2 regions of the Geobacter sp. PheSNFMC genome follow, and region 2 is predicted to be linked to the other one. Evidence: riboswitches for the same ligand, from Rfam matches in the RefSeq annotation. Region 2 holds a riboswitch; the other holds the start of a gene.
The links. A riboswitch is a leader RNA that binds a small molecule or an ion and turns the genes downstream of it on or off. The one in region 2 is predicted to bind S-adenosylmethionine.
Positions count from the first base shown of each region.

Region 1 (6,420 bases), on a different contig from region 2:
GGCAATGAGGGGAAGCAGGAAGCGGAGGCGTTTTTTGCGGGGAGGTGGTTCGTCGAGCCTCTTGAAGGCATTGCGGGAGGCGCTCTTCCTCGACGGGAGGAAGGATGAGGCAGAGAATCGCTTCTTGTTCGTTAAATGTTTAAAATCCTGCATATATGTTCATTCCGCGCGAACATCGCGGCCGGCGTCGCCGGCCCGGATGCGGGGTCACTGTGAATGGATGGCAGACTGCCGTCACTATATAGGCAAAAGACCCGCATTGTCAATGTCGGCGCCCGTTGACGGGCCGACATGAGCCATAATTAATCGGTCCCGGCCCCCTTGGCCAGGGTCCTGAAGTTCACATCCCCCAGCTCCGCGGCCACGGCCCCTTCCATTCTCGTTGCCAGCCACTCCACCGCCGGGTCGAACCGCCCGTCAGCCAGGGGCATGGCCCGGCCCCTGAGCGACGCGACCAGCTCCCGGACCCGCATGTGCTCCAGCTCCCGGGCCGGCAGGTAGAGGGTTTCCCCGCCGCAGCTCTCGGCAAGCCACCCCTTGGCGACCAGCATGCCCAGGGTTTCCCGCACGGTCCGCTCCGGCACGTCGAGCCGCTCGGCCAGGCGTTCGGCGTTCCAGGGCGCCCGGTCGTGAAAAAAAGCCCGGCACACCTCCAGCAGCAGGGCCAGGGCCAGGCGCTCGCGCGCCGCGGGCTCCAGGTCGGGGATGTGGGTTTCGCGCCGGAAGGTGCGGCGATGCTGATGGGCATAGACCACCTCCACGCCGAACAGCACGATCGCCCAACTCGCATAGAGCCAGATCATGAAGACCGGCAGCACGGCGAGGGTGCCGTAAATGGCATTGTATTTGGCCACCCCCACCTGAAAGTGGATATATCCCCACTGGGCGGCCTGCCAGAGCGTGCCGGCGATGACCCCGCCCACCAGGGCCGAGCGGAAGCGCACCTTGGCATTGGGGATGAGCATGTAGAGGAAGACAAGGGCGAGCCAGATGCTGAGATAGGGGACCAGCCGGAAAACCGCCACCAGCACGTCTCCCAGGTAGGCGGTACCGATCAGCCACAGGACCGCCTTCTGGCTCTCGAGGGTTGTGGTGACGCTGATGGCGGCGAAGATCAGGATCGGACCGAACACCACCACGCTCAGGTAATCGCTGAACCGCCGGTAGAGCGACCGGGTTTCCCGCACCCCCCAGATGGAGTTGAAGGTTTCCTCGATGTTCCCCAGCAGGGTGACGGCCGACACCACGAGGGTCACCAGGCCCACGGCGCCCAGGGAGCCGACCTTGGTGTTGTTGATGTAGGTAATGATGCGGTCGACGATTTCATGGGACCCTGCCGCGACCTGATCGAGAATGAAGGGTTCCAGGGTGTTCTGCACCCCCAGCCCCTTGAGGACCGCGAAGGCAAGGGCAAAGAAGGGAACGATCGACAGGAGCGTGGAATAGGTCAGGGCCGAGGCGTGCAGCAGGCACTGGTCGTCCACGAAGTTGCCCACGGCGGCCACCGCCGCCTGGAGCGCGGCCACCAGCCGGCCGCGGACCGGCCCGAGCCCGTCGGTGTCCATGGCCCGGAACGCATCCAGATAGCGGGTGATTGTACTCTTTGGTCCCTGCTCCATCCGCGTCCCCCGCCCTGCCGGAGTGCGCACGAAAAAGCCCACGCGGGGTGGGCTGGTTCGTGCGGCGCCGGGAGTGGCTACATCTCCTTGAACTTCTCCCGCTCCCGGTCCATGGCTTCCTTCCCCGCCTCGATGGCGGAGCTGATGATGGTCTTCTTCTCGGTAATGAGGTCCTTGGTCTCCTCGTAGGTGTCCTTGATCTTGGACTGGGCCTCTTTCGTGAAGCCCTTGATCTTGTCGAGGGCCTCATCGGTCAGATCCATGATGTTTTCGCGCATCTCCCTGCCGGTCTTGGGTGCGAGCAGAAGCCCCAGGCCCGCCCCCACCGCGGCTCCGGCCAGGAATGACAGGAATACCGTTCCGACGCTCGTTCCTCTTTCTTCTGACATACGAATTACCCCCTTTTCTTGATGAGTCGTTCCATGAGGTACTTTCCGGCCACCCGGGCGCCGGTGCTCCAGGCGGAGGAGGCCGCTGCCGCGTGGGCAACGCTGCCGATGACGGCATTGATGGTCCGGATGTTGCGCCCGGTGTCGCCCACGGCTTCCATGAATTCCTTCACGTCGTCCACCCGCTCGGCAACCCCCTCGGTGACGACCTTCAGCTCGGCAAGGGTCTGCTGGAGCTCCTGGGTGAGGGGCTTCAACTCCTGCCCCACCTGGGCCATGACGTTCCTGAACTCTGCCGCGGTTCTCCTGATCTCCACCAGCGTCGGAATGAGAAACGCCACCAGCACAACCAGTGCGCAGGCCATTACCAGTACGGCAAGTGCGCCAATGCTCATGAAGTCGACCCTCCACGGTCTTAATGGGAAACAGTATAGTGCACGGGACGGGGATTGCAAGGAGCCCACCTGCCGACAGGCCCCGGCCCCGGCCGCCGTTGCTGCTGCTTTAGCGTGCGGTTAACTATAGCCAACGGTCCTTGCTTTTGCAAACGAATTGCTCATTGTTTACGCAGATACGGAAGCTTGGCGGCAAAATCCGGTTGACAAACCGGCAGGGGCTTCCGTATCCTTCACCAAAAGAGAATAGTAGACCTTCTTATCAAGAGTGGTGGAGGGAAAGGCCCTGTGAAACCACAGCAACCGGTCCGGCAGCGGACGCCAGGTGCTAAATCCTGCCCGAAAGGGAGCGATGAGAGGGAGCTTGAGACCAGCGACACGTACAGGCCCCTTCCCGTTTCCGGGGGGGGCCTTTCGTTTTCGCCGCCGCGCGCACGCGCCCATGGGGAATCATGTCCGTCGGCATCGTCGAAGAACAATCCGTCACCTTTGCAACGGATCTCAGGCTGGAAAGCGGCCGGATACTGGGGCCCATCACCCTGGCCTACGAGACCTACGGCCGGCTGAACGCCGAGCGGTCCAACGCCATCCTGGTGGCCCACGCCTGGACCGGCAATGCCCATCTGGCGGGCAGGCACGGCGAAGACGACCCCAAGCCGGGCTGGTGGGACGCCATCGTCGGCCCGGGCCGGCTCCTGGACACCGACCGCTGGTTCGTCATCTGCTCCAACGTCATCGGTTCCTGCTACGGCTCAACCGGCCCCGCCTCCATCAACCCGAAGACCGGCAAGCGCTACAACCTCTCCTTCCCGGTCATCACCGTGCGGGACATGGTACGGGCCCAGGCCCTGCTGCTGGACCACCTGGGCATCGACCGGCTCCTGACCGTCCTCGGCGGGAGCATGGGCGGGATGCAGGCCCTGGAATGGGCAACCCAGTTCCCGGACCGGGTCCGCTCGGCCATCGCCCTCGCCACCACGAGCCGTCCGTCGCCCCAGGCCATCTCCCTGAACGCCGTGGCCCGCTGGGCCATCTTCAACGATCCGTCCTGGAAAAAGGGGGAGTACCGGAAAAACCCCAAGGACGGCCTGGCGCTTGCCCGGGGTATCGGCCACATCACGTTCCTCTCCGACGAATCCATGTGGCAGAAGTTCGGCCGCCGCTACTCGGCCCGGGACGGCCTGTTCGACTTCTTCGGCCAGTTCGAGGTGGAACGCTACCTCACCTACAACGGCTACAATTTCGTGGACCGCTTCGACACCAACTCGTTCCTCTACCTGGCCAAGGCCCTGGATATGTACGACGTGGCCTGGGGGTACGAGTCGCTGGAGGACGCGCTCAGCCGCGTCGCGGCCCCGATCCAGTTCTTCGCCTTCACCTCCGACTGGCTCTACCCCCCCTACCAGACCGAGGAGATGGCCACCACGCTCCGGGCCCTGGGCAAGGAGGCCGAATACCACCTGATCCCCTCGGCCTACGGCCATGACGCCTTCCTCCTGGAGCACGAAACCTTCGCGCCCATGGTGCGGGACTTCCTGGCCCGCGTGGAGCGGGGCTAGGCCTCCGCACACAAAAAAACCCGGCGATCGTCCGCCGGGTTCCGCTCACGCGCCGGTGATCCGCCGGTAGAGATCCAGGTAGGCCTCCGTCTCCCGCTCCGGGGAAAAACGCTCCCGCACCAGCTCCCGTCCCTGTTCGCCGAGGCGCCGGCCCAGTGCTGGATTGCGGAGCAGGTCCCGGGCACGGTCCAGGAATTCCCGCTCGCCCCGGAACAGGAAACCGGTGGCCCCTTCCTTCACCACCGAGCGGTTGCCGTCGATGTACGACGCCAGGACCGGCGTGCCGAAGGCCAGGGCCTCCAGGACGCTGTTCGCCATCCCCCCCTCGAAGATCGAGCTGTTGATGACCACGTCGGCCCGGTGGAACAGGGCGCCGATGGCGCCGCGCCCCACTTCGCCCAGGTAGCGGGCAAAGGGATGGCGGTCCATGGCCTCCAGTGTTGCGGCGCCGTACTCCCGGTCCAGGATCGGCCCGGCCAGCAGGAAGCGGACCCGCGGGTCCTCCCGGTGGAGCTCCGCCAGGGGACCGAGGGCGAAGGCCGCATTCTTGACCGGCCGCAGTCCGGCCGGCAGGAAGAAGACGAACTCGCCCCCCTCGAACCGCTCTTCCCCCCACTCGAACTCTTCCCCGGGCAGTTCCACCCCCTGGGGGATGACCGCCATCGTTTCGGCCAGGGAAGGATGATGATCAAGCACCCGGCACCGGACGCACTTGTGGAACGCCGCCACCGCGGCGGCATCGCGCAGGACCGCCAGGGTATCCCGGCGCCGGGCGTCCTCCAGCGCCTCATACACGTCCGAACCGGTCAGGGTGACCAGGTACGGGATGCCCGTGGCCCGGCCGGCCTCCCGGGCCACGCGCCCCCCCAGATAGGCGTGCAGGGCGTGAATCAGGTCCGGCGGATCGGCCGCGATCCGCCTCAGGATCTCCTCGGCGGGCGCGGCGTCCAGGGCGTGGACGGTCACCCCGTGCCCCGCGGCCCGGAGCTGGCGCTCGATCCGCCTGGCAGTAACGGCATTCCCCCGGACAGGGGGGTGATAATAGGGGGTAATCAGGGTGATGTTCATGGGTGGCTCGCATCCCTTCCGCAGGGTGCCGATGGTAGCCCGAACCGGCGGCGGACGCAAGGACAAAGACCCTTGCCGGGCCGCTTCCGCTCATGGTATCGTGGCCCATCTCGCAGGGAGACTCACCCCATGAAGATTACCATACTCGGCAGCGGCACCTCCACCGGCGTTCCCATGGTGGGGTGCACCTGCCCCGTCTGTTCGTCGACCGACCCGCGCGACAAGCGGACCCGCGCCTCCCTCCTCATCGAGGCGGCGGGCCGCTACATCCTGGTGGACACCTCCCCCGACCTGCGGCGCCAAGCCCTGCGGGAAAAAATCCCCCACATCGACGCGGTGCTCCTCACCCACTCCCACGCCGACCACGTGAACGGCATCGACGACCTGCGCGGATTCCACTTCATCCACCGGCGCGTGATCCCCTGCTACGGCAGCCGCGAAACCATGGACGCGGTACTGCGGAACTTCTCTTACATCTTCAAGGGGATGGAAGTGTCCGGCTATGCACCGCTGCTGGACCCCCACGTGATCCACGATCCGTTCGCCCTGTTCGGCCGGACCATCGTCCCCATCCACCTGCACCACGGCGCCATGCCCGCCACGGGCTACCGGATCGACGGGGCTGCCTACCTGACCGACTGCAGCCGCATCCCCGAATCATCCCTGGCGCTGCTGGGGGGGCTCGACCTGCTGGTGATCGACGCGCTCCGCTACACTCCCCACGAGAACCACTTCAACATCGATGGGGCGCTCGGCGTGGTTGCGGCACTGCGCCCGAAGCGGACGATCTTCACCCACCTGACCCACGAAGTGGCCTACGCCGACGGCATCCGGCTGCCGAATGGGGTGGAGTTCGCCCACGACGGAATGACCGTCACGCTCTGAGTCGTCCCCCTAGCGCATCACCCTTGAAAAACCCGTGATTTACCGATATAAGAGCATATTCGTGAACACGCTCCGGGTGACGCATCCCCTGACAGGGCAGCCATGCACAGAGACATCCGCCTCCACGGCCAGATAGACGAACGGATCGAGTACTACGCCATCGTGGCGGGTGAGGACTCGCACCAGCGTTACTTCTTCAATGCCGCGGAAGGTCCCGGGGGGGAGCTTCGCTTCTTCGCGCCCGGCAACGAATTCGTCCTGGGCCCGGGGGGCATCAGGCACGAGGGGAATGGCGGCTCCTTCTGCGAGTACATGTTCGGCGTGGACCAGCCGGTGCCGGACCTGGCCAAGGGCGACGTCATCAACCGGCTCGTCATGTACGGCGCCCGCATGGAGGAGGAGAGCGGCAACCTCGTCTTCGACGACCGAACCGGTGGCCAGCTCGGGTTCGAAAAGATGTTTTTCGAAGGCAACGCCGTGGTCAACTACTTTTTCTTCATCTCCA
Region 1 is NZ_JCAMRN010000033.1:46,853-53,272, reverse strand. It holds gene AC6CDK_RS09175 (penicillin-binding transpeptidase domain-containing protein) at 1-153, opposite strand, end outside; gene AC6CDK_RS09170 (YhjD/YihY/BrkB family envelope integrity protein) at 303-1,619, opposite strand; gene AC6CDK_RS09165 (YtxH domain-containing protein) at 1,697-2,008, opposite strand; gene AC6CDK_RS09160 (DUF948 domain-containing protein) at 2,014-2,403, opposite strand; SAM riboswitch class I at 2,660-2,762, shown strand; gene metX (homoserine O-acetyltransferase MetX) at 2,856-3,962, shown strand; gene AC6CDK_RS09150 (GPMC system family 4 glycosyltransferase) at 4,008-5,030, opposite strand; gene AC6CDK_RS09145 (GPMC system MBL fold metallohydrolase) at 5,160-5,915, shown strand; gene AC6CDK_RS09140 (TIGR04442 family protein) at 6,018-6,420, shown strand, end outside.
Region 1: another riboswitch for S-adenosylmethionine. It lies ahead of metX (homoserine O-acetyltransferase MetX); the one in region 2 lies ahead of AC6CDK_RS01905 (trans-sulfuration enzyme family protein).

Region 2 (6,420 bases):
AGGCCGGCTCCCTGTTCCAGGAGCTCCTTTTCTTCCTCGGCCTGCTGGCGGGCGGCCCGGTCCCGGCCGACCATGCTCACCAGCGCAAACTCGCTGGTGGAGGCGACAATGCGCACTCCCGCATAACGGATGTCGTGGAGAGTCTTGATGGCAGGCAGGCCATCCCGCGTTACCGCGTCGAACTCGCCGCTGATCCTGGTGATGGCGCTGCCGCCGAAATAGCCGACCAGCCCCGTGAGCAGGGCAAAGCCAAAACAGCCGGCCGTGAGGGTGCTCCGAATCTTCATTACCGCCTCTGTCCTTTCAAGGAAAGCTCACCTGGCTGATGCCCCACTGCGTGATAAGGGACGGGGGAGCGGACCACAGTGCACCTTGTTACAGATATCGGCGAAACCCGCAGGAAGTTGAGTGGGAAATAGATAAAAACTGATGCCAGACAAAAACGCCGGTCCTTTCGTCAAGTTCCCCTGTCGATGGAGAGTTCTGTCAGCCGTTGATCAGGCGGTCCATCTCGGCCACGAGATCGTCGGCATCCTCAAGCCCCACGGAAAGCCGTACCAGGGTATCGCCGATCCCCCGGGCGGCCCGCTCGGCCGGCGGCATGGCCGCATGGGACATTCTGGCGGGATAGGAGATGATGCTTTCCACCCCGCCGAGGCTCACGGCAAAGGCGGCCAGACGCATCCCCTCCAGCAGGCGGCGGGTGGTCTCGACCGTATCCAGGGTGAACGACAGGACCGCGCCGGGCCCCGACGCCTGCCGGCCATGAATGTCGTGACCCGGGTGACCGGGAAGTCCGGGGTAGAAGACCCGGGTCACCCGCTTTTCCCCAGCCAGCCAGCCGGCAATATTGATCGCCCCGGCCTGGCTTTCCTCCATCCGGACCCGCAGGGTCTTGATGCCCCGCAGCACGAGCCATGAATCCTGGGGGCCCAGGATAGCGCCGAAAGCGTTCTGGATGAACCTGATCCGCTGCCCCAACTCCGGGTCCCTTACCACGGCAAAGCCGCAGATCACGTCGCTGTGGCCGTTCAGGAACTTGGTACCACTGTGGAGCACCACGTCGCAGCCCAGGTCCAGGGGCCGCTGCAGATAGGGGGTCATAAAGGTGTTGTCCACCAGGGTGATGGCCCCCCGCTCCCGGGCCAGGCGGGCCGCAGCGGCCAGGTCGGTGATTTTCATGAGGGGGTTGGAGGGGGTCTCCAGGTAGAGGCCCTTGGTGTTCGGGCGGAAGGCCGCCTCAATGGCGGCCGTGTCCGTGGCATCCACGAAGGTGGACTCGACCCCCAGCCGGCTGAAAAGCTGGGTCAGCGCCCGGAAGGTGCCGCCGTAGACATCCTCGCAGACCACCAGGTGATCCCCGGGCGAAAACAGGAGTAGCGTGGAGGAGATGGCGGCCATGCCCGAGGCGAAGGCGAACCCGCGGGTCCCGTTCTCCAGTTGGGCCACGGTCTCTTCCAGGGCCTCGCGGGTGGGGTTGTCCGAGCGGGCGTAATCGTACTTGCCGAAATGGTCCACCGATTCTTGCCGATAGGTGGACGTCTGGTAAATGGGAACCGAGAGCGCTCCGGTGGTCGGATCGATCTCACGGCCCGTATGGATGATGCGGGTGCCGAATTTCATACAGGACTCCTTTCGATAAGCGATTTGAAAGCCTTTACCGGTTTCCGGGCCCTGGTCTCTGGCTTCCGCCTCCAAACGCTTGGTCCAGGTCGGCGATGAGGTCGTCCGCATCTTCGATCCCCACCGAAAGGCGCAGGAGCACGTCATTGATGCCGAGCCGCTCCCGGACCGCCGGCGGGATGTCCGCATGGGTCTGGACCTGGGGGAAGGTGATCAGGGTTTCAACGCCGCCGAGACTTTCCGCGAAGGATATCAGCTCCGTATTGAGAAGCACACGCTCCACCAGGGCCTTGTCGTCCACCTCGAAGGCAATCATGGCGCCGAAGCCCCGGGCCTGGCGCGCCAGCAGTTCGTGTCCCGGATGGTCCGGCAGCCCCGGATAGAAGACCCGCCGCACCCGCGGATGCCGCGCCAGCCATTCGGCGATCCGGCCGGCGTTTTCCTGCTGGCGGTCCAGCCGCACCGACAGGGTCTTCATCCCCCGGATGGTGAGCCACGCATCCTGGGGCCCCAGCACTGCGCCCACGGAATTCTGGAGAAAGTAGACCCGGTCGGCCAGGACCTGATCCCTGACCGCGACCAGCCCCGACACCGTGTCGTTGTGCCCTGACAGGTACTTGGTGCCGCTGTAGACCGTGACGTCGGCCCCGAGATCCAGGGGCCGCAGGAGATAGGGAGTGAGGAAGGTGTTGTCCACGATACAAAGGAGCCCCCGCTCGCGGCAGAGCGCCGAGAGGGCCGCGACATCTGCCACCTTGAGGAGCGGGTTGGTGAGGGACTCCACGAACAGGGCCCTGGTCTCGGGACGGATGGCGCCCCGCACCGCCTCTGGATCGCTCGTGTCCACATAGGTGAACGAGAGGCCGTACTGGACCAGGATCTGGTCGAAGAGGCGGCAGGTGCCCCCATAGAGATCCTCGGTCACCACCAGGTGGTCGCCGCTCCTGAAGAGCAGGAGGAGGTTGGCGATGGCAGCCATGCCCGAGGCATAGGCAAATCCCCTGGCGCCGCCGTCCAGCCGGGCGATCCCCTCTTCCAGGGCCTGGCGCGTGGGGTTGCCTGAACGGGAATAGTCGTAGCCCGTGCTCTGGCCCAACCCCGGATGCCGGAACGTGGCGGTCTGGTAGATGGGCACCGTCACCGCCCCGGTGCGGGTATCCCAGTCGAGCCCGATCTGTGCTGCCTGCGTCGCGATGTTCATGGTTTCCTCCACAATGAAAAATCCCCTTCCGGGGTGCGGAAGAGGATTCGATTCACCGTGAGGTGTCACGCTCTTCCTTATCTCCCGAAACCTGTCGGTTCCGCAGGAATTGGCACCTTCCCCCCATGGGGAGGTTGCCGCGACGTCACCGGGCCTGTCCCTCGGTCGCTCTTGATAAGTTAAGCCGTATTCTGTTGTGGGTTAAGCTCGTGCTGCCCGACATGCCTTCAAATCGCAAAATACTTTACCAATTTAATAGGCATCAGTAAATCTTATTTTGATTATTTTCTACAAAGAATCACATCAATCCGCCTCGGGCGATAATGCGTCAGTCTCAGATACCGCATATCACCCTATTATGCTCACACAAATCAACAATACAGTTCTTCTGCTCATCCGTGAGCGCCAGAAACCTGACCCCGGCACCGGCTATGCCCGGCGACACCCCCCACGGCTTGCGCCAGCGCACCTCCGCCGCGATGGGCGTCTGGTCGCCGAATTCCAGCATGCGAAGCCAGAGCCTGGCTCCCAGGGGCCAGGGATCGACGGCAATGAGGAAGCACCCGTCGAGGGAGAGATTGAGGCTGACCGTGCGGATCACCTCTTCCGGGCTGAACGACGGGGTTTCCGAAACCATCACGTTCAGGTGCACGGCAACCCGGTCCCGCAGACGAATGATGCGGGGGGTGAAGTGGGCACACACCTGGCGGACGAAGCTCCCGAGCCCGGCGTCGGGGCCGGGGACGCGATCGTAGAAAAGTGCCCGCACCGTGGCGGAGCGGGAATCCCACTTCACCCGGAGCGTGGGAAACACCTGAATCAGATCGTAGAGGGATGCCTTTTCGGTGCCGGTTGCCCGAACCAGGGTGGGAACGTCCAGAAGGATGCCGTTGAATGCCTCCCGAGCCATGAGGATAAAGAGCTCTTCGATGGAGGAGACGACCGTCACGGCCCCCACCTCGCCCCGCACTGCGTCGAGATACGGAGCCACGGCTACCCGCCCCTCCACCACGAATACCAGGCGGACGGGCTCATCGGCCGTTGTCGGCTCTACATTACGTTCTGCCATTGCATTCTCCACGGGAAATAGATGGATATACGCCCAGCATCGCACCATCGTCCATGGGCACGCACAGCATATACGGAGAAACAGCCGTTCAGCGGGTGCCTCCCGCCGCCAGCACCGCCAGCATTTCGTCGTGGATCAGGCCGTTGGAGGCCAGGATGCGGTGTTCTGACACGGAGAAGGGGTCGCCGTTGTGGGTGGTGACCCGCCCCCCCGCTTCGGTCACCAGGAGGCAACCGGCGGCCACGTCCCACGGCTTGAGCTTGAGCTCCCAGTAGCCGTCGAGCCTGCCGGCGGCGACGCAGGCCAGGTCGAGGGCCGCGGCGCCGGCCCGGCGCACGGCCCGGGCCGCAAACTGAAAGCAGTAGAAGTTGTCGATGTTGTTTTCGTTGCCACGGGTCCGGTCATAGGGGAAGCCCGTGGCCAGCAGGCACTGATTCAGGGGAGCCCGGGACGAGACGTGGATGGGCCTGCCGTTCACGAAGGCCCCCTCCCCCTTCACGGCGGAAAAGAGCTCGTCCATGACCGGCTGATAGACCACGCCGACGGCCATCTCCCCGTCGATCTCCAGGGCGATGGAGACGCAGAACCACGGGAACCCGTGGGCATAGTTGGTGGTGCCGTCCAGGGGGTCCACGATCCAGCGGTACCGGGAGGTGCCCGTCTCCCTGGTCTGCTCCTCGGCCAGGATGTCATGGTCGGGGAAGGCGGCGCGGATGGTGGCGACGATCAACTCCTCGCAGGCCTCGTCGACCTCGGTGACCAGGTCGATCTCCCCCTTGTAGCGGATGTCGTGGTCGGTCCAGAGACGCTCGCGCTGGAGTTTTCCGGCCCGGCGGGCAGCCTCGGCGGCAACGGCGAGATACGTGGCGTTCATGGCATTCTCCCGGTGAATGGTGCTTGAGGGGTTATAGCAAACAGCCGCGTTTCACGCGACAAAAAAGCGGTCCGAGCCGTGGTTGCGCGACTTTGCATCGGGATGTGCCAGACAGACTCACTCGGCGGCGGCAAAGGTGAGCGTAAAGGTTGTCCCCTCGCCCACCGCGCTTTCCACCGCGATGGCCCCGCCCACCGACTCCATGAGTTTGCGGGTGATGAACAGCCCCAGGCCGGTCCCCTCCCCCGGTTCCTTGGTGGTGAAAAAGGGAGTGAAGATGTGCCCCAGCAGTTCAGCCGGGATGCCGGGGCCCGTATCCGCCACCTGCACCGTTACTCCCCCTTTCCCGTTCCGGCTGGTGCGGATGAAGAGCGTTCCCCCCTCTCCCATGGCCTGGAGGGCGTTCATGACCAGGTTTATGATGACCTGCTTCACCCGGTTGGGGTCGGCGGCAATGACGGGGAGACGGTAATCCAGGTCTTCGATCACGGCGATGGAGCGTTTCCGGGCCTCGTAACGCAACAGGGTCATGGCCTCCCGGAGCACCTGGTTCACGTCCGATTCCCGGTGGTCGTGTGCGTCCCGCCGGGTAAAGGAGAGGATCCCCCTGGTCATGTCAGCCAGCCGGTGGGCCTCCTGGTTGACCCGCTCCACCATGTCGCGCACGAAATCGGGCAGCCCCTCTTCGCGGAGGATCATCTGGGTGGCCGAAACGATGACCGACAGGGGCGTGTTCAGCTCATGTACCACACCGGCCGCCATCCGGCCGAGCCCGGCCATTTTCTCGTTGAAGGCGAGAAGCTCCAGCAGTTCGCCCTCCACGGGGTCATTTTCTGCTCTGTACTTCGCACGCAGGTTTGCCATGAGTCCCCCCGGATCCGGTTTGGGGCCGAAGCGGAGAGCCCCACCATCCGTTAGGCACGAGGCATGCCAGAACGAAGATGCGATATATTCGCGCCCTTACGGCATCTCACCCCTGCCCGCCACCGTACGATGCCGCTTTTTGCATCATGGTGCTGCCCGCCATTTCAGCACAAAAAGGAAAGCCGCCCCGAAAAGGAGCGGCTCGTCTGTTCGCGATGCGGGAGCGGTCGCTAGTTGTAGGCCGACTCGGAGTGCTGGGTCTGGTCGAGGCCCATGATTTCGTCTTCCTTCTCCACCCGGAGGCCGATGGTCTTGTCGAGGATGAAGGCGATGGCCAGGGTTACGATGAAGGCATAGGCACCGGCGGCCGCGATCCCGATCAGGTTTGACATGAACTGGGCCGGTTCGCCGTAGATGAGCCCCTTGGCGCCGACGCTGGCCACCAAGCCGGTTGCCAGGGCGCCGAAGGTGCCGCCCACGCCGTGGACGCCGAAGGCATCGAGGGAGTCGTCGTACTTGAGCCTGGCCTTGACGAGGATCGCGCCGTAGCAGACCACGCCGGCGCCGAGGCCGATGATCACCGCCCAGCCGGGGGTGACGAAACCCGCGGCCGGCGTGACGCCGACCAGGCCGGCGACAACGCCCGATGCGAAGCCGAGGGCCGAGGGGCGGCCGGAGTGGATCCATTCGGCGATCATCCACGACAGGCCGGCCGCGGCAGGAGCAACCGTGGTGTTCACAAAGGCGAGCGCTGCGGTGCCGTTGGCTGCCAGGGCGCTGCCGGCGTTG
Region 2 is NZ_JCAMRN010000005.1:53,242-59,661, reverse strand. It holds gene AC6CDK_RS01915 (EAL domain-containing protein) at 1-287, opposite strand, end outside; gene AC6CDK_RS01910 (trans-sulfuration enzyme family protein) at 487-1,623, opposite strand; gene AC6CDK_RS01905 (trans-sulfuration enzyme family protein) at 1,658-2,824, opposite strand; SAM riboswitch class I at 2,899-3,005, opposite strand; gene AC6CDK_RS01900 (PilZ domain-containing protein) at 3,159-3,893, opposite strand; gene AC6CDK_RS01895 (inositol monophosphatase family protein) at 3,982-4,767, opposite strand; gene AC6CDK_RS01890 (sensor histidine kinase) at 4,885-5,631, opposite strand; gene AC6CDK_RS01885 (ammonium transporter) at 5,862-6,420, opposite strand, start outside.